Regions from separate parts of the Mesorhizobium marinum genome, predicted to be linked through region 2. Evidence: predicted binding sites of a transcription regulator. Region 2 holds the regulator's gene; each other region holds the start of a gene.

Region 1 (6,503 bases), on a different contig from region 2:
GCACGAGCGGGCTGGAGGCCACCACGTCGTGCCCGTTCTTCCTGAAATAGTCGAGGAAGGTCGACCGGATGTCGTTCACGCCACTCATGGAAAAGCCTTCTGGTGCACCGGCCGGATCGGCCGGAAATTGGGTTCAGGCCTTTTAGCCGCCGCTCCAATAGCTGTCCAGAAACTCGGATGACGCCCGATGCGGAACAGCCAGGTGGGTGCGGCCCTGAATATGGCGGGTTCAGGAGCGCATCTTCGCTGCTGCCGCGCCGCCATTCGCCTACCCTTGCTTCGGGACACCGGGCCGCCCCGGCACGTAGCACCTACCCAAACAAAAACCGCCGGCGTCAGCCGGCGGCCTTTATCGATCCACGGCGGTCTGCGGTGTCACATGCCGCCGGCGGCCGCGTCGTCGTCGAGTTCGTCGCGCGAGGCGTTGTCGAGGAACTTTTCCGCAATCAGCCCGGCATTCTGGCGAAGCGCCAGCTCGATCTCGCGCGCCGTGTCGGGATTGTCGTGCAGGAACTGCTTCGCATTTTCGCGCCCCTGGCCGAGGCGCTGCGAATTGTAGGAGAACCAGGCGCCCGACTTCTCGACGACGCCGGCCTTGACGCCGAGATCGACGAGTTCGCCCGTCTTCGACACGCCCTCGCCGTACATGATGTCGAACTCCACCTGCTTGAACGGCGGCGCCAGCTTGTTCTTCACCACCTTCACGCGGGTCTGGTTGCCGACCACCTCGTCACGGTCCTTGACCGCGCCGATGCGGCGGATGTCGAGGCGCACGGAAGCGTAAAACTTGAGCGCGTTGCCGCCCGTCGTCGTCTCGGGCGAGCCGAACATCACGCCGATCTTCATGCGGATCTGGTTGATGAAGATGACCATCGTGTTGGAGCGCGAGATCGAAGCGGTGAGCTTGCGCAGCGCCTGGCTCATCAGTCGCGCCTGCAGGCCCGGCAGCGAATCGCCCATCTCGCCCTCGATTTCGGCGCGCGGGGTGAGCGCCGCCACCGAATCGACCACCAGCACGTCGATCGCGCCCGAGCGCACCAGCGTGTCGCAGATCTCCAGCGCCTGCTCGCCGGTGTCGGGCTGCGAAATCAGCAGGTCTTCCAGATTGACCCCGAGCTTGCGGGCATAGACCGGATCGAGCGCGTGCTCGGCGTCGACGAAGGCGCAGATGCCGCCCTTCTTCTGCGCCTCCGCGACCGTGTGCAGCGCCAGGGTCGTCTTGCCGGAGCTTTCCGGCCCGTAGATCTCGATGATGCGGCCGCGCGGCAGGCCGCCGACGCCGAGCGCGATGTCGAGGCCGAGCGATCCGGTCGAGACCGTGCCGATCTCGACGACCTGCTCGTTCGTCCCGAGCCGCATGATCGAACCTTTGCCGAAGGCGCGTTCGATCTGCGAAAGCGCGGCATCCAGAGCCTTAGTCTTGTCCACCGTATTGTCCTCTACGAGCCGCAATGAATTCTGCGCCATGATATCACCCCTTGGTCCTCGATGTAGGCCGGAACATCAGTTGCTTCACATAATGTGTACCCTCTTTGTTCTCATTTTGCAAGAACCCCTATCACACTGATTGATTTGGCATAACCGGATTTGTTCCCGGTTCATTCGCATCCCCCTGATGCGGGATGTATCCACATGCCGGGCCGCGGCATCACGTCGCCCGTCGCGGTGTCCGATGATTCGGAGGGCCGGTTGCGGGCGTCGACCGGGCAACCTAATCTCGACTGGATTCGCGTGCAGACCGGGCGTGCAATGGCCTCTCCGAAAATCGTAGCCGTCGGCGGCGCCCATATCGACAGGCGCGGGCAGATGACGGACGCCTTCGTGCCGGGCGCGTCGATCCCCGGAACGATGCGCGAGGAGGTCGGCGGCGGCGCGTTCAACGCGTTGCGAACGGCCGTCCGTCGCGGTGCCCTGGGCGCCATGATGTCGGTGCGCGGCGGAGATTCGACCGGCGATGCCGTGGCCGAAGCGATGGCGCAAGCCGGCATCGCCGACCTTTCGGCGATCTTCCTCGACCGGGCGACGCCGAGCTACACCGCGCTGCTCGACCGCGACGGCGATGTCGTGGCGGCGCTCGCCGACATGCAGCTCTACGAGGCCGCGTTCCCCAAGCAGTTGAGGCGCGCCAAGGTGCGCGAGGCGCTAGCCGAGGCCGACGCCGTGCTCTGCGACGCCAATATTCCGGCGGCGGGGCTGGAGCGGCTGGCGGCGCTTAGTGCCGACCGGCCGGTCTTCGCGATCGCCATATCACCGGCGAAGGTCAAGCGGATGTCCGGCATCCTGCCCGCGCTCGCCTGCCTGTTCATGAACCGGCGCGAAGCCGCGGCGCTCGCCGGCACGGCGCAGGACGATCCTGTGGAGACGATCGTCGGGAGGCTCCGCGCGCTCGGCCTGGCGCGCGGCGTCATCACGCAGGGCGACCGGCCGGTCGTCGGCTTCGACGCTTTCCACATGTTCTCGGTGACGCCGCCGACGCCGCGGAGGATCGCCGATGTTACCGGCGCCGGCGACGCGCTTGCCGGGACGATGACGGTCGCGCTTCTCGACGGGGCGTCGTACGATGCGGCCCTGCGCGAAGGCATGGCGGCTTCCATGCTCGCGGTCGAGTGTCCAAGCTCCACCCCGGCGCTGTCGCAGGTCGACTTCGCCGAGGCGCTGGCCCTTGTGCCGGCGCCCGTGAAGGTGCAATGACGCGGGTCCTGGAGACGCCATGACGCCCGATACCGCCCGCCCCTTCGTCGACCTTCTGCCGGCCGTGGCCGACGCGCTTGCCGCCGGCCGCCCCGTGGTTGCGCTCGAAAGTACCATCATCACGCATGGCATGCCCTATCCCGACAACAGCGTGATGGCGGCAAATGTCGAGCGCATCATAGCGGAGGAAGGCGCGGTGCCCGCCACCATCGCCGTGGTCGGCGGCCGCATCAAGGTCGGCCTGTCCGACGGCGAGCGGGAATCGCTGGCGACTGCAAGCGGCGCCATGAAGCTGTCGCGCGCCGACCTCGGCTTCGCGGTCGCGCAGGGGCGCACGGGCGGCACCACGGTGGCCGCGACCATGATCTGCGCACGCATGGCCGGCATCAGGGTTTTCGCCACGGGCGGCATCGGCGGCGTCCACAAGGGCGCGGAAGAGAGTTTTGACATTTCCGCCGACCTCGACGAACTGGCGCGCACCCCGGTCGTCGTGGTGTCGGCGGGCGCCAAGGCGATCCTCGACATCGAGAAGACGCTGGAGGTGCTGGAGACGCGCGGCGTGCCGGTGGTAGCGCTGGCCGCCGACATCATGCCCGCCTTCTGGTCGCGCCAGTCGCCCTACCGCGCGCCGCTGCGCCTGGAGCGGCCCGAGGACATCGCGGCGCTGTTCGAGACGCGTCGCAAGCTCGGCCTCGACGGCGGCATGCTGGTCGCCAATCCGGTGCCGGAAGAGGACGAGATCCCGGCCGGCGAGATGGCGCGCTACATCGCGGCCGCGCACCGCGCCGCCGCGGAGCAGAAGATCGCCGGCAAGGCGGTGACGCCGTTCCTGCTCGGCAAGATTCTTGAGCTTACCGACGGCCGGAGCCTGAAGACCAACATCGCGCTGGTCGAAAACAATGCGCGCATCGCGGCGCGGATCGCGAAAGCGCTCTAGCGTTCAGGCGCGGAGCTTCCGGCCAAGCTTGGCAGCCCCCGAACGTCGATAGCGGCGATCAGCCCTTGCCCGCCCGGATACCGGCCTCATAGGCCTTGCGCGCCCATGGCTCCATTTCGTCGGCGCTGTCGGCGGCACCGTCGGGCAGCGACCAGTAGGGCATAGCCACCGACTTGCCGTGGCGCGAATGCACGTAGGTCCACTGCGTCGCGCCCGCCGCCTCATACTCCGGCGCGACGGTCGCATCCCCCTTCAGCATGAGTTCGCCGCGCAGTTCGACGGCGATGATGACGCCGTCGAAATAGATACCCTTGCCGCCGAACATGCGGCGGATCGAGACCGGACCCAGTCCGGAAAACAGGTCGGAAATCGCGTCGGCGTCCATGCGGTCGATTATGGCAGCAGGAATGGCGGCTGTCATTGCGGATGGCCCGGCTGCCGCTCTATCCTGCCGAGGTCTGACATCGGGAGCACGGTCATGCCGGTTCTGCTCAAAGGGTCTTGCCGCTGCGGGGCGGTCGGCTTCGAGTTCGAAAGCCACACGCCGGCGCCGTTCATGCTCTGCTACTGCTCGATCTGCCGGAAGCAGCAGGGCGGAGGCGGATATGCGATCAACCTCGGCGGGATATCGTCCACGCTGAAGGTGGATGGCAAGCGCAGCCTCGGCGTCTACCGTGCAGAAATCCAGGACGAAGAGCGGCCGCGCTGCGAGGTGTCCACCGGCGAGCGGAATTTCTGCAGGAAATGCGGATCGGCCCTGTGGCTCTACGATCCGACCTGGCCGGAACTGGTGCACCCGTTCGCCTCGGCGATCGACAGCGAACTGCCCAAGCCCAGGGAGCGCGTCCACATCATGCTGAAGTACAAGGCATCATGGGTCGAGCCGAGCATTCGCAAGGGCGACAAGGCTTTCGACGCCTACCCCGAGGAGTCGATCGCCGACTGGCACAAGCGCACGAAGATGTGGGTGGCGTAGCCCTACGCCGCGCTCGCCGCGCGCGCTTCTGCAAGCGCCTTGAGGTCGGCGGGCTGCAGCTCGACGGATTCGCCGCAGCCGCAGGCCGAACTCTGGTTGGGGTTGCGGAAGGTGAAGCCGGTGCGCAGCGTGGTCTTCTCGAAGTCCATCTCGGTGCCGAGCAGGAAGAGCGCGGCTTCCGGCGCGACCCAGACCTGCGCGCCGTTCTTCTCGACATGGTCGTCGCCGGCCTTCGGCTCGGTAACGAGGTCGACCGTGTACTCCATGCCGGCGCAGCCGCCCTTCTTGATGCCGAGGCGCACACCCCTGGCGTTGTCGCGGCTGGCAACGATCTCGTTGACGCGCTCGGCGGCGGCGTCGGTCATCGAAATGACGGCGAAGCGTCCCATGTCAGTCTCCAAGCCATGCAGGTTCAAGGCCTGCCGGATGATTCATCCCTAAAATGGTGAAGTTTTTGGCCCGATGCAAGTTGTGGCGTCGATCTGACAACCTGAGCAGACGGCGGTGCTTCAGATGAAATTGCCCCTCACGTGACTTCGACAACCAACGGCTATCTGTTCAAGAGCGCCTTCGCGAACTCGTCAGCCTGATCCCGATAGCGAGCCCACTCGTCATCAGCGACGGAATAATACACCGCTTGGGCGGCACTCCAGCATCGGTCATTCTTATCGCAAATTGTCTCGACTGCGAGCATTCGCTTTTCCCTATCGAAGGGCACCTCGCCACCAAACTCATCCTTTGCCAGTCGAGCCGCCGACGCGAACTTGATCTGCCCCGTCAGTTCCAGACCACGAATGGCTTCATCGATCATAGCGCCATAGGAATTGTGGAAATACTGATCGAAGCCGCCATTCTCGACCTCAGCGGTGAGCCACCAAGCAGCGACAGCCTCCGGAACGTTTGCAGGTAAGCGCCGTATCAACGCATCGTAAAGCGGACGATGTTCGAGCGCAGCCCAAAACTCATCCTTGTACTTGTCAAAGAGCAGAGAGCCACTCGGCAACTGGATGTTCGGTTCCTCGGCCGCAATTGGTTTTCCCAGAGCGACAACAACCACCGCCAATGCTGTCGCGAAGATGAATCGCCTCAATACCACCCCACCGCGACCTGGGCCTCTTCTGACATGCGATCCGGCGTCCAGGGCGGGTCAAACACCATGTCGACCTCGACGTCGGAGACGCCTTCCACGGCGCCCACCGCGTTCTGAACCCAGCCGGGCATCTCGCCGGCGACCGGGCAGCCGGGCGCGGTCAGCGTCATCTGGATCTTCACCGAGCGGTCGTCCTCGATGTCGATCTTGTAGATCAGGCCGAGCTCGTAGATGTCTGCCGGGATTTCCGGGTCGTAGACCGTCTTCAGCGCCGAGACGATATCGTCGGTCAGCCGCGCCAGTTCGTCCGCGGGGATGGACGATGCCGGCGCGGGGGCGGCGTCCAGTTGTACCGGGGCGTCGGCCGGGGTGCCGGCAGCAGCGTCAGCGGTCTCGGTCGCGGTCTTAGCCTCTTCCATCGCCATCACCCGAAGAATTTCCGCGCTTTTTCCAGCGCCTCGACCAGCGCGTCCACCTCGGCGCGCGTATTGTACATGCCGAACGACGCCCTGCAGGTGGAGGTCACGCCGAACCGCTTCAGCAGCGGCTGGGCGCAATGCGTGCCCGCCCGTACCGCGACGCCCTGCCTGTCGATCACCATCGACACGTCGTGCGCGTGGATGCCCTGCAGTTCGAAGGAGACGATGGCCCCCTTGCCGGGCGCATCGCCGAAGATGCGCAGCGAATTGATCGACCGCAGCCGCTCATGCGCATAGTCCTTGAGGTCGGCCTCGTGCGCGGCGATGCGGTCGCGGCCGACCGCGTCCATGTAGTCGAGCGCGGCGCCCAGCCCGATCGCCTGCACGATC
Region 2 (6,503 bases):
GAGAGCTTGGCCCCGTCCGCGCCGTGAATAAGCGGGATATGCGCCATGACCGGAATGTCCCAGCCCATCGCGTCGTAGATAATCTGCTGGCGCGCGGCGTTGGTCAGGTGGTCGTCGCCGCGGATGATGTGGGTGACGCCCATGTCGTGGTCGTCGACCACCACGGCGTGCATGTAGGTCGGCACGCCGTCGGAGCGCAGGATGATAAAATCGTCGAGATCCTTGTTGGGGAAGCGGACGTCGCCCTGGACGCGGTCGCGCACAATCGTCTCGCCTTCTTTCGGCGCCTTGATGCGTATCACCGGTTTCACGCCGGCGGGCGCCTCGGAGGGATCGCGGTCGCGCCAGCGGCCGTCGTAGCGCGGCGGCCGTCCCTCGGCGCGCGCCTTTTCGCGCATCTCGGCGAGTTCCTCCTGCGAGGCGTAGCAGTGGTATGCCTTGCCGAGACGCACCAGTTCCTCGGCCACCTCGCGGTGGCGCGCGGCGCGGGCGTATTGCGAGATCGGATCGCCTTCCCAGTGAAGGCCAAGCCACGAAAGGCCGTCGAGGATCGCTGCCGTCGCGGCGTCGGTCGAACGCTCACGGTCGGTATCCTCGATGCGAAGCAACATCGTTCCCCCGGTGTGGCGGGCGTAGAGCCAGTTGAACAGCGCGGTGCGCGCGCCGCCAATGTGCAGATAGCCGGTGGGCGAGGGGGCGAAGCGCGTAACGACGGTTTCGGTCATACGTTTCCTGGATGACGAAGCGGCGACAGCCGCAGGCGGTCCGGCGGCGAAAACCGGGCCGATGGATAAAAGTTGGCGTTCATGTAGCATAGGTCGCCCGCCACGCAAGTGGCGGGGACCTGCACGGGGACGGCAATGGCGAAGGACCAGTCGCCTGCAAGCATCGGCGAAAGGGCGATGTTCGCCCCGGATGCCGCGCCGTTCGCCCTGCCGCCTCCCAAAAGAGTGGCCGCCGATGTCACCGGCGAAGGCATAGCGGACGCTCGTCCAGCCGCCTCGCCGCCGCGCGCCATGCCTCCCGTCTCCACGACGCCGGCGTTTCGGTGGCTTGCGAAGGCAAGCCTGCCCGCGTGGGGCGACGCTGTTCGCGCCGCCAGCCGCGCCGTGGAGACCGAACTGGACCGTGGCATCGCCTTCGTGCTGGCTCCCGTTTTCCTGGCTGTTGGTGCGATCATCTATTTCGCGCTCGCCCGCGAGCCTGCCCTGGCTTCGCTGGCCGCGGGCGCGGTCGTCCTCGGCATCCTTGCGCTTGCAACGCGGTCGCGCCCGGCGCTGAACATGCCGATTGCCGCCGCGCTCCTGCTGGTGCTCGGCGCGCTGGCCGCCAAGACGGAGACGCTGCGCGCCGATACGAAAATGCTGGGCGGCGAGGTGACGACGCGGCTCGAGGGCACGGTCGCCAGGATCGAGCGGCTCGCCAGCGGGCGGGTGCGGCTGACCATCGACGTGACCGCGACCGCTCGGCCGGTGCTGCGCCATGCGCCGGACCGGGTCCGCCTTTCCGCGCGGCGCATTCCCGATGGCGTCGCGGCAGGCGCCTCCGTGTCGGGCCTCGTACGCCTGATGCCGCCATCCGGTCCGGTGCGGCCGGACAGCTACGACTTTTCCTTCGAAAGCTACTTCGACGGGATCGGCGCGAGCGGCTATTTCCTCAGCGGACCCGAGCCTATTCCTTCGGCGGCCAAGGCGTCGGCCGTCTCCGCCTTCAAGGTTGCCGTCGAGCGGTACCGCCACGCAGTGGCCGAGCGCATTTCCGGCCATATCGGCGGAGCGGAAGGCGAGATCGCGGCGGCGCTGGTAGTGGGGGTGCGGGCCGGCATTCCCGAAGACGTCAACGAGGCGCTGCGCAAGGCCGGGATCTACCACATCATCTCGATCTCCGGCCTGCACATGGCGCTGGTCGCCGGCTCGATCATGTGGATGCTGCGCTCGGGCTTTGCGCTTTTCCCCGATTTCGCGTCGCGCCACGCAGTCAAGAAATACGCGGCGGCGCTGGCTCTGATCGGCCTTGCCGGCTACCTGTTCATTTCCGGCGCCGAGGTGGCGGCGCAGCGGAGCTTCATCATGATCGCCGTCATGCTTGCCGCTGTCCTGCTCGACAGGGCCGCGCTCACGCTGCGCAACCTCGCCATCGCGGCGATCATCGTCATCGCGCTGTCGCCGCACGAAGTGGTCGGGCCGAGTTTCCAGATGTCGTTTGCGGCGACCGTCGCGCTGGTCGGCGTCTACGCGGCGTGGTCGGACTGGCGCACCGAGCGGCCGGCGGGTCCGCCGCTCGCGCGTTCGCTGCCGGTTCGGTTGCTGCGCGCGGTCCTGCTCGGCTTTGCCGGACTTGCGGTGACCTCGATTGCCGCCGGCGGCGCGACGGCGATCTACGCCGCGTGGCATTTCCAGCAGATGCCGTCGCTTGGCCTGTTCACCAATCTCGCCGCGATGCCGATCGTCTCCTTCGTGGTCATGCCGTTCGCGGTGCTCGGCTCGCTTGCCATGCCGTTCGGGCTCGACGGACCGTTCTTCCAGGTGATGGGGATAGGGCTCGCCTGGACGGTCGCCATCGCTCAGTGGTTCGCGGAGCGTTCGCCGAGCGACATCGTGGGGCTTGTGCCGGCGTCCGCCGTGGCGGTGCTGACCGTCGCGCTTCTGGTCGCCACGGTGTTCTCGACATGGCTCCGACTAGCGGCCGTTCCGATCGCGGCCGCCGGCTTCTTCCTGCTCATCGAGCGCCCGGAGCCGGACCTGTTCGCCTCCGAAGACGGCCGGCTCGTCGGCCTCGGGATCGGCGACGGCATAGCCGTCAACCGAGCACGGCCCAGCCAGTTCACCGCCGACAACTGGAGGCGTGCGCTGCAGGCCGACGCGGTCGTCAGGCCTGAGGGCAGGCAGCAACGCAGCGCCGCCCAGAGTGCAGATGCGACCGGGGACGGAACCGGGGCAGCCAAGAACCTGGACGGTGCTGCCGGGTTCGTCTGCGGAGACGGGCTTTGCCTTGCCCGCCACCCGGCCGGCGCGACGGTCGCCCATGCGCTCGACACGCAAGCCGCGACCGACGCCTGCGCCGTTGCCGAGGTGATCGTGATCGAGGATGCGACCGCGGCAAACGCCTGCCGGTGGAGCGACGCGCTCGTCGTCACCGGCCGCGATCTTGCCGTTGGTGGAAGCGCCGCAATCGTCCTGTCGGACGACGCTCCGGCCGAAATCCGCTTCGCCATCGCCACACCCTACCGGCCCTGGCACGACCAGCGCCGGTTCTCACGCGCCGCGCGCGGACTGCCGCCCTACCGAAGGCCGGCGGCCGAAACCCGAAAGCCCGACGCCAAGCCGAGTGGGCCAGCGCGGAGCGCGGTCGGGCAGGATGAAACCGGTCAGTAGCGGCGGATCAGGCCGACGAGCTTGCCCTGAACCTTGATGCGGTCGGGGCCGAAGATGCGGGTCTCGTAAGCCGGGTTCGCGGCCTCCAGCGCGATCGAGGCGCCCTTGCGCCTGAAGCGCTTCAAGGTCGCCTCCTCGTCGTCGACAAGCGCCACGACGATTTCACCGGGATTGGCGGTCGAGGAATTCTTGATGATGACCGTGTCGCCGTCGAAGATGCCGGCCTCGATCATCGAATCGCCCTTCACCTCGAGCGCATAGTGCTCGCCGCCGGACAGCATCTCGGGCGGAACCGCGATGGAATGCGTCTTGTGCTGGATGGCGTCGATCGGCACGCCCGCCGCGATGCGGCCCATGACCGGGATGGCGACGGACGAGCCGGCGTCGTCGTCATTGCTCGCCATGCGTGACCGCGCCGGCTCCGGCTGGCCGCGTCCCAGGCTTCCCTGGATGACGCTCGGCGAGAACTTCTTCGCCGCGTTCAGGCCGGGCGCGATGGAATCGGGGAGACGCAGCACTTCCAGTGCGCGTGCGCGATTGGGCAGGCGGCGAATGAAGCCACGCTCCTCAAGCGCGGTGATCAGCCGGTGGATGCCCGACTTCGACGCAAGGTCCAGAGCTTCCTTCATTTCGTCGAAGGACGGCGGGATGCCCGATTCCTTCAGCCGCTCATGAATGAACAGGAGAAGCTCGTGTTGCTTGCGCGTCAGCATTGGCGTTTCCCCCGGGAATCAAGCCTCAAACAAAACCAGAACAAACACTATCTGTTCCAGTTGTGTTCCGCAACTGTTTAAAGTTTAATGAATTCGTTGACGATTTGTTCAGCGTAACCGGAGGAGCCGGCACGGCGCACCGGCCTCGACGGCTGGCGCAAAGGGCGCGCGCACGATCAGGCCGCCGGCGTCGGAAAGCAGCCGCAGCATCGAGGAGTCCTGGACATCGAAGGGCGTCGCCAAGAGGCCGGCGGCCGTATGCTCGACCCTTGCGCGGACGTAATCCTGGCGCTGGTCGTTCGCCGCCATCGGTGCGCCGAGAACCGCGTCGACCGTCTGGTCGTCATGCTGTCGGCCGCCGAGCCTCGCCAGGAGCGGTTTGAGGAAGAGTTGCGAGCAGACGAGGCTGGCCACCGGGTTGCCGGGCAGCCCGATGCAGCGTGTCGCACCGAGGCGTCCTGACATCAGCGGCTTGCCGGGGCGCATCGCGATCTTCCAGAAGCCGAGTTCCATCCCGAAGCCGACGAGCGCCGCCTGTACCAGGTCGTGGTCGCCCACCGACGCGCCGCCAAGCGTGACGATAACGTCCGCGCCGGCATCCAGCGCCTGCTGCAGCAGCGCCGAAATTGCCTCGATGCGGTCGGGCGCGATGCCCAAATCGAGCACGCGCGCGCCGGATTGCCTGGCGATCGCGGCGACGCCATAGGCGTTGGAGGCGATGATCTGGTCGGCGGCGGGGGTGCTGCCGGGCGGGACGAGTTCGTCGCCCGTGGCGATAATGGCGACCAGCGGTTGCTTCACGACCGGAAGGGAAGGGTGGTTCGCCGAAGCGGCCAGCGAGAGGGCGGCGGCGTCGAGCAGGCGCCCGGCGTCGAGCAGGACTTCACCCTCGGTGAAGTCGAGGCCGCGGCGACGGATGTGGCGACCGGCGGCGACCGTCTCAAGTACCTCGATCACGTCGCCGCCGAGCGACTTGACGTTTTCCTGGATGGCGATCGTGTCGGCGCCTTCGGGGACGGGCGCGCCCGTGAAGATGCGGACGGCCTGGCGTTCGCCGACCGCGCCCGCGAAGCGGCGGCCGGCGGGCGCGTCGCCGATCACCGTCAGGCGCGAGGGAACATGCGCCACGTCGGCGGCGCGCACGGCGTAGCCGTCCATGGCGGAGGCGTCGAAGGGCGGCTGCGTGCGCAGCGCCTTGACCGGGGCGGCAAGCACGCGCCCGCCGGCCTCGGCGAGCGGCACCGTCTCGGCAGCCAGCGGGGCGGCGCCCTCGAGCATGCGCGCCAGCGCATGGTCGACGGGAAGCAGTCCGCTCATTCCGGTTTCCCTCGGTCGGCCTTGAAGTCGCCGGACTTGCCGCCGGTCTTCTCGACGACCCTGATGCCGGAGACCACCATGCCGCGATCGACCGCCTTGGCCATGTCGTAGATGGTGAGGCAGGCGACGGAAGCGGCGGTCAACGCTTCCATCTCGACGCCGGTCTTGCCGGTCACGCGCGCCAGCGCGGTGACGCGCAGACCGGGCAGGGCCTCGTCCGGTACGATGTCGACCGCAACCTTGGTCAGCAGCAGCGGATGACAGAGCGGGATCAGTTCGTGCGTCCGCTTGGCAGCCATGATGCCGGCGATGCGGGCCGCGCCCAGCACGTCGCCCTTCTTGGCGTTTCCCTCGAGGATGGTTTTCAGCGTCGAGGGCTGCATCGTCACGGCCCCCTCGGCAACCGCCGTGCGCTCGGTCTCGTCCTTGCCGCCGACGTCGACCATGTCGGCCTTGCCGTCGGCGCCGAGATGGGTGAGGCGGGCCATCGTCGCGACTAGGCCCGAACGTGTGAGGGAGCGCCGCGCAGCAGCGCCTGCGTCGCAGCGGTCACGTCCGCCTGGCGCATCAGGCTTTCGCCGACCAGGAACGTGCCGATGCCGGCGCGCGCGAGCCGCAGGCAGTCGTCATGGGTGAAAATGCCGCTTTCGCCGACCAGCAGCCGGTCGTCCGGCACCATCCTGGCCAGGCGCTCCGAGGTTTCGAGCGTGGTCTCGAAGGTGCGCAGGTTGCGGTTGTTGACGCCAACAAGCCTCGACGACAGCTTCAGCGCGCGCTCGGTCTCCGCCTCGTCGTGCACCTCGATCAGCGCGTCCATGCCGAGTTCGTGGGCTGTGTCCTCGAGCGCCCTGGCGTCGTCATCGCCGACGCTGGCCATGATGATGAGGATGGCGTCGGCACCCCAGGCGCGCGCTTCGAACACCTGATAGGGCTCGAACATGAAATCCTTGCGCAGGGCAGGCAGCGAAACGGCCGCGCGCGCCGCGGTCAGGAATTCGGGCGCGCCCTGGAACGAAGGCGCGTCGGTCAGCACCGACAGGCATGCCGCGCCGCCCAGTTCATAGGCGCACGCCAGCGCCGGCGGATCGAAGTCGGCGCG
Region 3 (6,503 bases), on a different contig from region 2:
AGCACGACGTCGGCCACGGCGTCGCGCTTCAGTTCGATGACCACCCGGTAGCCCTGGCGGTCGCTCTCGTCGCGGATATCGGAGATGCCCTCGACGCGCTTGTCGCGCACGAGTTCGGCCATCTTCTCGATCATCGTCGCCTTGTTCACCTGGTAGGGTACCTCGGTGACGACGATCGCCTCGCGGTCGCCGCGGGCTTCCTCGACATGCACCTTGCCGCGCATGACGATCGAGCCGCGGCCGGTCGAATAGGCGTTGTAGATGCCGGAACGCCCAAGCACGATGCCGCCGGTCGGGAAGTCCGGACCCGGTATGATCTCCATCAGAGCCGGGAGGTCGATCGCCGGATTGTCGATGACCGCGATGGCGCCGTCGCAGACCTCGCCGAGATTGTGCGGCGGAATGTTGGTGGCCATGCCGACGGCGATGCCGCCCGCGCCGTTGACCAGCAGGTTCGGGAACCGCGCCGGCAGGACGCGCGGTTCGCTGTCGGTGCCGTCGTAGTTGTCCTGGAAATCGACCGTGTCCTTGTCGATGTCCTCGAGCAGCTCGTGCGCGACCTTGGTAAGGCGCGCCTCGGTGTAGCGCATCGCCGCCGGCGGATCGCCGTCGATCGAGCCGAAATTCCCCTGCCCGTCGATCAGCGGCACGCGCAGCGACCAGTCCTGCGCCATGCGCACCAACGCGTCGTAGATCGAGGCGTCGCCGTGCGGGTGATATTTACCCATCACGTCGGAGACCGGGCGCGCCGACTTAACGTGCTTGCGGTTCCAGTGGTAGCCGCTCTCATGCGAGGCGTAGAGGATGCGCCGGTGCACCGGCTTCATGCCGTCGCGCACGTCGGGAAGCGCGCGCGACACGATCACGCTCATCGCGTAGTCGAGATAGGAACGCCGCATTTCCTCGATGATGGAAATCGGCTCGATGTCGGACGGGCCGTCAGGTCCGTGCGGTGTCTTCTGATCGTTCAAAACGGGTCACACAGTTCAGGAATCAGGTCTTCTTTATATAGGAAGCGCCAGCAATTCTCCAACGCACGGCAGTGCTTTTCCAACGTTGGTTTTGCCTAGAAATTTCAAAAGGATATCCTGCTTTCCACGACCTCCCGCAGGGTCAGCCCCGGCGCGCAGGCAGCCTCCTGGGCAAGCCGTTGTGGCGGCGGCGCGGCGGGGTTGCGCACTGGCGCTGGCCGCGCCGGCGCGCTAGCCTGCCGCCGAGGGGAGCCGACATGCCCACTTATGACAGCATTTTCAATGCCTTCCTGACGATCCTGGTGACCATCGACCCGCCGGGGCTGGCGCCGCTTTTCCTGGCGGTTACCCGCGGCATGAACAGGGACGAACGGAACCAGGTGTCGATCCGCTCCTCGCTGATCGCCTTCGGCGTGCTCGCCCTCTTCGCCGTCGCCGGCGCGACCATCCTCTCGCTTTTCGGCATCACGCTTCCGGCTTTCCGCGTGGCCGGCGGCTTCCTGCTCTTCTTCATCGCCTTCGAGATGATTTTCGAGAAGCGCCAGGACCGCAAGGAAAAGACCGCCGACGTCGCCATCACCAGGGACATGGTGCACAACATCGCCGCCTTCCCGCTGGCGATCCCCCTGATTTCCGGCCCAGGCGCCATCTCGGCGACCGTGCTTCTGTCGGGCAGCTTCCAGGGGCCGCTGGGCAAGGCGGCCCTCGTCGGCATCATCGCCGTGTGCCTGGCGCTGACCTACATGGTCTTCCTGCTGGCCGAACGGGTCGACCGGTTCCTCGGTGAAACCGGCCGCTCGATCCTCACGCGCCTGCTCGGCGTGCTGCTCGCCGCCCTCGCCGTCCAGTTCGTCGCCGACGGCGTCAAGGCGATGGTGACGGGATAACCGGTTCGCCGGCCGCTCAGGCCGCCGTGTCGACGATCTCGAAGTCGTGTGTCACCACGGCGGACTTCGCCAGCATCGCGGTCGCCGAGCAGTATTTTTCCAGCGAGAGTTCGATGGCGCGCTTCACCTTGGCCTCGGACAGCGCGCGGCCCTTCACAACGAAATGCATGTGGATGCGCGTGAAGACCTTGGGATCGGTCTCGGCGCGATCGGCCTCCAGTTCGACCTCGCAATCCTCGATCGCCTCGCGGCCCTTCTCGAGGATGTGCACGACGTCGAAGGCCGAGCAGCCGCCGGCCCCCATCAGCACCAGTTCCATCGGGCTGGGGCCAAGCTTCGGCCGGCTGCCGTCGGGACCGGACGCCGTGCCGAAGATCACCGCGTGACCGGACGTCGTCTCGCCGACAAACGTTCGGTCGCCAATCCATTTTACACTTGTTTTCAACTGCTTGTGACCCGCCTTTTAAAGTGACGCTCGACCTTCGGCCCGGACCCTCGCCCGACGTCGATCAGAACGGGATCTCGTCGTCCAGTTCGCGCGACGCGCCCCCGCCACGGCTCCCGCCGCCACCGCCGCTACGTCCATAGCTCTCGCCGGGACCCGACTGGCCGAAGTCCGAACTGCGTCCGCCACCGCCGGAATAACCGACCTGGCCGCCTTCGCCGCCCTGCCCGCGCCCGTCCAGCATCTGCAGTTCGCCCCGGAACTTCTGCAGCACCACCTCGGTCGTATAGCGGTCCTGGCCGGTTTGGTCCTGCCATTTGCGGGTCTGCAGCTGGCCCTCGACATAAACCTTCATGCCCTTCTTGAGGTACTGCTCGGCGACCTTGGCGAGGTTGTCGTTGAAGATGACGACCTGGTGCCACTCCGTCTTTTCCTTGCGCTCGCCCGAGCCCTTGTCGCGCCAGCTTTCGGACGTCGCGATGCGCAGGTTCACGACCGGATCGCCGGAGTTCAGGCGGCGGATTTCGGGGTCCGCGCCCAGATTGCCCACCAGAATGACCTTGTTGACGCTACCTGCCATGATACTTCTCCACGCTCGTCCGAAACCAGATCGCAAACCGAAATGCGCGCGCATCCTACCGGATCGCGCCGCCGCCAGCCCGCCGAAACATGGCCAGGGCGGAACTGTCCACATGTTGTTTGTTCTATTTTTGTTCTAGACCTTTCCCGCCGGAACGCAAGCAATTTCGTGACAGGCCCGGATGCGTACCGGCAGCACCGGCAAACGAAACGACAAGACGAAAACGGTCCTGTTCTCGCGGGGAGGACAGGACCGTTTGTTCGGGCTTTACCCGATATGCCGGTATTCCATTGCCGGCTGTCTTTCGGATGCCTCGCGGCGCACTGGCCGACGATCCGACTTGTGGTCTCTGATTGTGGTTGGGGAAGCAGGCCGCATCGTGCCGGATCATCCGGCCGGAAAAAATCCGGGGCGCGCCTGCCCTGCTCCGCTCGTCTAGCGGAGCGTCCTAAAATTGTCCGGTGGAGTCATGCCTTCCTCCTTCGTCAGTTTCCGCGCGTCTCTCCGAAACCTCTTCGCCGGTCTGCGGCGTCTCGCAAACCACCCTTTGGCAGCGAATGATGCCGCGTGGGCATCCGGCTGCGTGAGACATGTCTAAACTTGGACCTGCGGCCATGCCGCGTCAACCGCGAACGGGCGCCTGCAATGAAATGTGATCGGCAGGCGCGCCGTGAGGCAGCGCGCGGGCTGCTTCCCGGCCGCCCGGATGTCAGGATGTCGTTCTGCCTCTGTTCTTTTCGCTTGCCCTTTGGGCCTGCCGGGAGCTAGACCGTTTGCGAGTAGGGACGACTCCCCTCGACGCGGCGGCGAAAACACCTAAATAAGGGCATTGGCCGGCACCTTGCTGCCATCCCATCATTGATCGAGACGAGGCGGCGGACCGGCCATGGCCGACCATAAATTCCTTTCCGTGCGGGGCGCGCGCGAGCACAATCTGAAGAACGTCGATCTCGACCTTCCCCGGGATTCGCTGATCGTCATGACCGGGCTGTCCGGCTCGGGAAAATCGTCGCTCGCCTTCGACACCATCTACGCCGAGGGCCAGCGCCGCTACGTCGAGAGTCTGTCGGCCTATGCCCGGCAGTTCCTCGAGATGATGCAGAAGCCCGACGTCGACCAGATCGACGGGCTGTCGCCGGCCATCTCCATCGAGCAGAAGACGACCTCGAAGAACCCGCGCTCCACGGTCGGCACGGTCACCGAGATCTACGACTACATGCGGCTGCTCTTCGCGCGCGCCGGCGTGCCCTATTCGCCGGCGACCGGCCTGCCGATCGAGAGCCAGACGGTTTCCCAGATGGTCGACCGCGTGCTCGCGCTCGACGAAGGCACGCGGCTCTACATCCTCGCGCCCATCGTCAGGGGACGGAAGGGCGAATACCGCAAGGAACTCGCCGAGCTCCAGAAGAAGGGGTTCCAGCGCGTAAAGGTCGACGGCGTCTTCTACGAGATCGCCGACGTGCCGGCGCTCGACAAGAAATACAAGCACGACATCGACGTCGTCGTCGACCGCATCGTCGTGCGCGCCGACCTCGCCACCCGCCTCGCCGATTCCATGGAGACCGCGCTGAAACTCGCCGAGGGTCTTGCCGTCGCCGAATTCGCCGACAAGCCGCTCGACGCCAGCCAGACCGGCGCCGACGCGGTCAACAAGAGCGCCAACGAGACGCACGAGCGCATCCTTTTCTCGGAAAAATTCGCCTGCCCCGTCTCCGGCTTCACGATCCCCGAGATCGAGCCGCGCCTGTTCTCCTTCAACAACCCGTTCGGCGCCTGCCCCGCCTGCGACGGGCTCGGCAGCCAGCGCGCCATCGACCCGCTGCTGGTCGTGCCGGAGGACCATGTCTCGCTGCGCGAGGGCGCGGTGGCGCCGTGGGCGAAGTCGACCTCGCCCTATTACGCGCAGACGCTCGACGCGCTCGGCAAGATTTTCGGCTTCAAGCTCGGCGACCGCTGGCGCGACCTCAAGAAGGAGGCGCAGGACGCCATCCTTCACGGCACCGGCTCGAAGGAAATCACCTTCAGCTATGACGACGGCCTGCGCTCCTACAAGACGACGAAGTCCTTCGAGGGCGTGATCCCCAATCTCGAGCGGCGCTGGAAGGAGACCGAGTCCGCCTGGATGCGCGAGGAGATCGAGCGTTTCATGTCGGCCACCCCCTGCCCGGCCTGCAGCGGCTTTCGCCTGAAGCCCGAGGCGCTCGCCGTGAAGATCGACGGCCTGCATATCGGCCAGGTCTCTGAAATGTCGATCCGCAAGGCCGACCGCTGGTTCACCGACCTGCCCGACCGCCTCTCGGCCAAGCAGAACGAGATCGCCGTGCGCATCCTGAAGGAAATCCGCGAGCGGCTGCGCTTCCTCAACGACGTCGGCCTCGACTACCTCACCATGTCCCGCAATTCCGGCACGCTCTCGGGCGGCGAGAGCCAGCGCATTCGCCTCGCCAGCCAGATCGGCTCCGGCCTCACCGGCGTGCTCTACGTCCTCGACGAACCCTCGATCGGCCTGCACCAGCGCGACAACGCCCGCCTGCTCGACACGCTGAAGCACCTGCGCGACCTCGGCAACACGGTCATCGTCGTCGAGCATGACGAGGACGCCATTTTGACCGCCGACTATGTCGTCGACATCGGCCCGGCCGCCGGCATCCATGGCGGCCAGATCATCGCGCAAGGCACGCCGCAGCAGGTCATGGCGAGCCCCGCCTCCATCACCGGCAAATACCTGACCGGCGAGCTGGAGGTCGCGACGCCGGCCGAGCGCCGCCAGCCGAAGAAGAAGGACCGCCGCATCCGTGTCGTCGGCGCGCGCGGCAACAACCTGAAGAACGTCACCGCCGACATCCCGATCGGCACGTTTACCGCCGTCACCGGCGTGTCGGGCGGCGGCAAGTCGACCTTCCTGATCGAGACGCTGTTCAAGGCAGCGTCGCGCCGCATCATGGGGTCGCGCGAGCATCCGGCCGAGCACGACCGCGTCGAGGGCCTCGAATTCCTGGACAAGGTCATCGACATCGACCAGAGCCCGATCGGCCGCACCCCGCGCTCCAACCCCGCCACCTACACCGGCGCCTTCACGCCGATCCGCGACTGGTTCGCCAACCTGCCGGAGGCCAAGGCGCGCGGCTACCAGCCGGGCCGCTTCTCCTTCAACGTCAAGGGCGGCCGCTGCGAAGCCTGCCAGGGCGACGGCGTGATAAAAATCGAGATGCATTTTTTGCCCGACGTCTACGTCACCTGCGACGTCTGCCACGGCAAGCGCTACAACCGCGAGACGCTCGACGTGCTGTTCAAGGGCAAGTCGATCGCCGACGTGCTCGACATGACGGTCGAGGAAGGCGTCGACTTCTTCTCCGCGGTGCCCGCCGTGCGCGACAAGCTCGTCACGCTGAACAAGGTCGGCCTCGGCTACATCCATATCGGCCAGCAGGCCAACACGCTCTCCGGCGGCGAGGCGCAGCGCATCAAGCTCGCCAAGGAACTGTCGCGCAAGGCGACCGGAAAGACGCTCTACATCCTCGACGAGCCGACCACCGGCCTGCACTTCCACGACGTCGCCAAACTTCTGGAAGTCCTCCACGAGCTGGTCGACCAGGGCAACACCGTCGTCGTCATCGAGC

The links. Region 2 encodes LexA, which represses DNA repair genes until DNA is damaged. Its sites were predicted from a motif close to TGTTCNNNNTGTGTTCNG; they were not measured.
Region 1: a site for LexA is predicted at 1,523-1,540, ahead of recA (recombinase RecA). Genes of this name have one in related genera too.
Region 3: a site for LexA is predicted at 3,602-3,619, ahead of uvrA (excinuclease ABC subunit UvrA). Genes of this name have one in related genera too.

Annotation. Positions count from the first base shown of each region.
Region 1 is NZ_JBFOCI010000007.1:217,652-224,154, reverse strand. It holds gene alaS (alanine--tRNA ligase) at 1-88, opposite strand, end outside; gene recA (recombinase RecA) at 376-1,467, opposite strand; gene ABUE31_RS20330 (carbohydrate kinase family protein) at 1,750-2,691, shown strand; gene ABUE31_RS20325 (pseudouridine-5'-phosphate glycosidase) at 2,711-3,628, shown strand; gene ABUE31_RS20320 (TfoX/Sxy family protein) at 3,687-4,013, opposite strand; gene ABUE31_RS20315 (GFA family protein) at 4,107-4,604, shown strand; gene sufA (Fe-S cluster assembly scaffold SufA) at 4,607-4,993, opposite strand; gene ABUE31_RS20305 (DMP19 family protein) at 5,155-5,694, opposite strand; gene ABUE31_RS20300 (SUF system Fe-S cluster assembly protein) at 5,691-6,113, opposite strand; gene ABUE31_RS20295 (cysteine desulfurase) at 6,119-6,503, opposite strand, start outside.
Region 2 is NZ_JBFOCI010000008.1:20,920-27,422, reverse strand. It holds gene gltX (glutamate--tRNA ligase) at 1-725, opposite strand, end outside; gene ABUE31_RS20585 (ComEC/Rec2 family competence protein) at 861-3,374, shown strand; gene lexA (transcriptional repressor LexA) at 3,368-4,087, opposite strand; gene ABUE31_RS20575 (molybdopterin molybdotransferase MoeA) at 4,196-5,404, opposite strand; gene moaC (cyclic pyranopterin monophosphate synthase MoaC) at 5,401-5,892, opposite strand; gene trpC (indole-3-glycerol phosphate synthase TrpC) at 5,901-6,503, opposite strand, start outside.
Region 3 is NZ_JBFOCI010000007.1:42,672-49,174, reverse strand. It holds gene gyrA (DNA gyrase subunit A) at 1-971, opposite strand, end outside; gene ABUE31_RS19395 (MarC family protein) at 1,229-1,858, shown strand; gene ABUE31_RS19390 (OsmC family protein) at 1,875-2,303, opposite strand; gene ABUE31_RS19385 (single-stranded DNA-binding protein) at 2,368-2,883, opposite strand; gene uvrA (excinuclease ABC subunit UvrA) at 3,770-6,503, shown strand, end outside.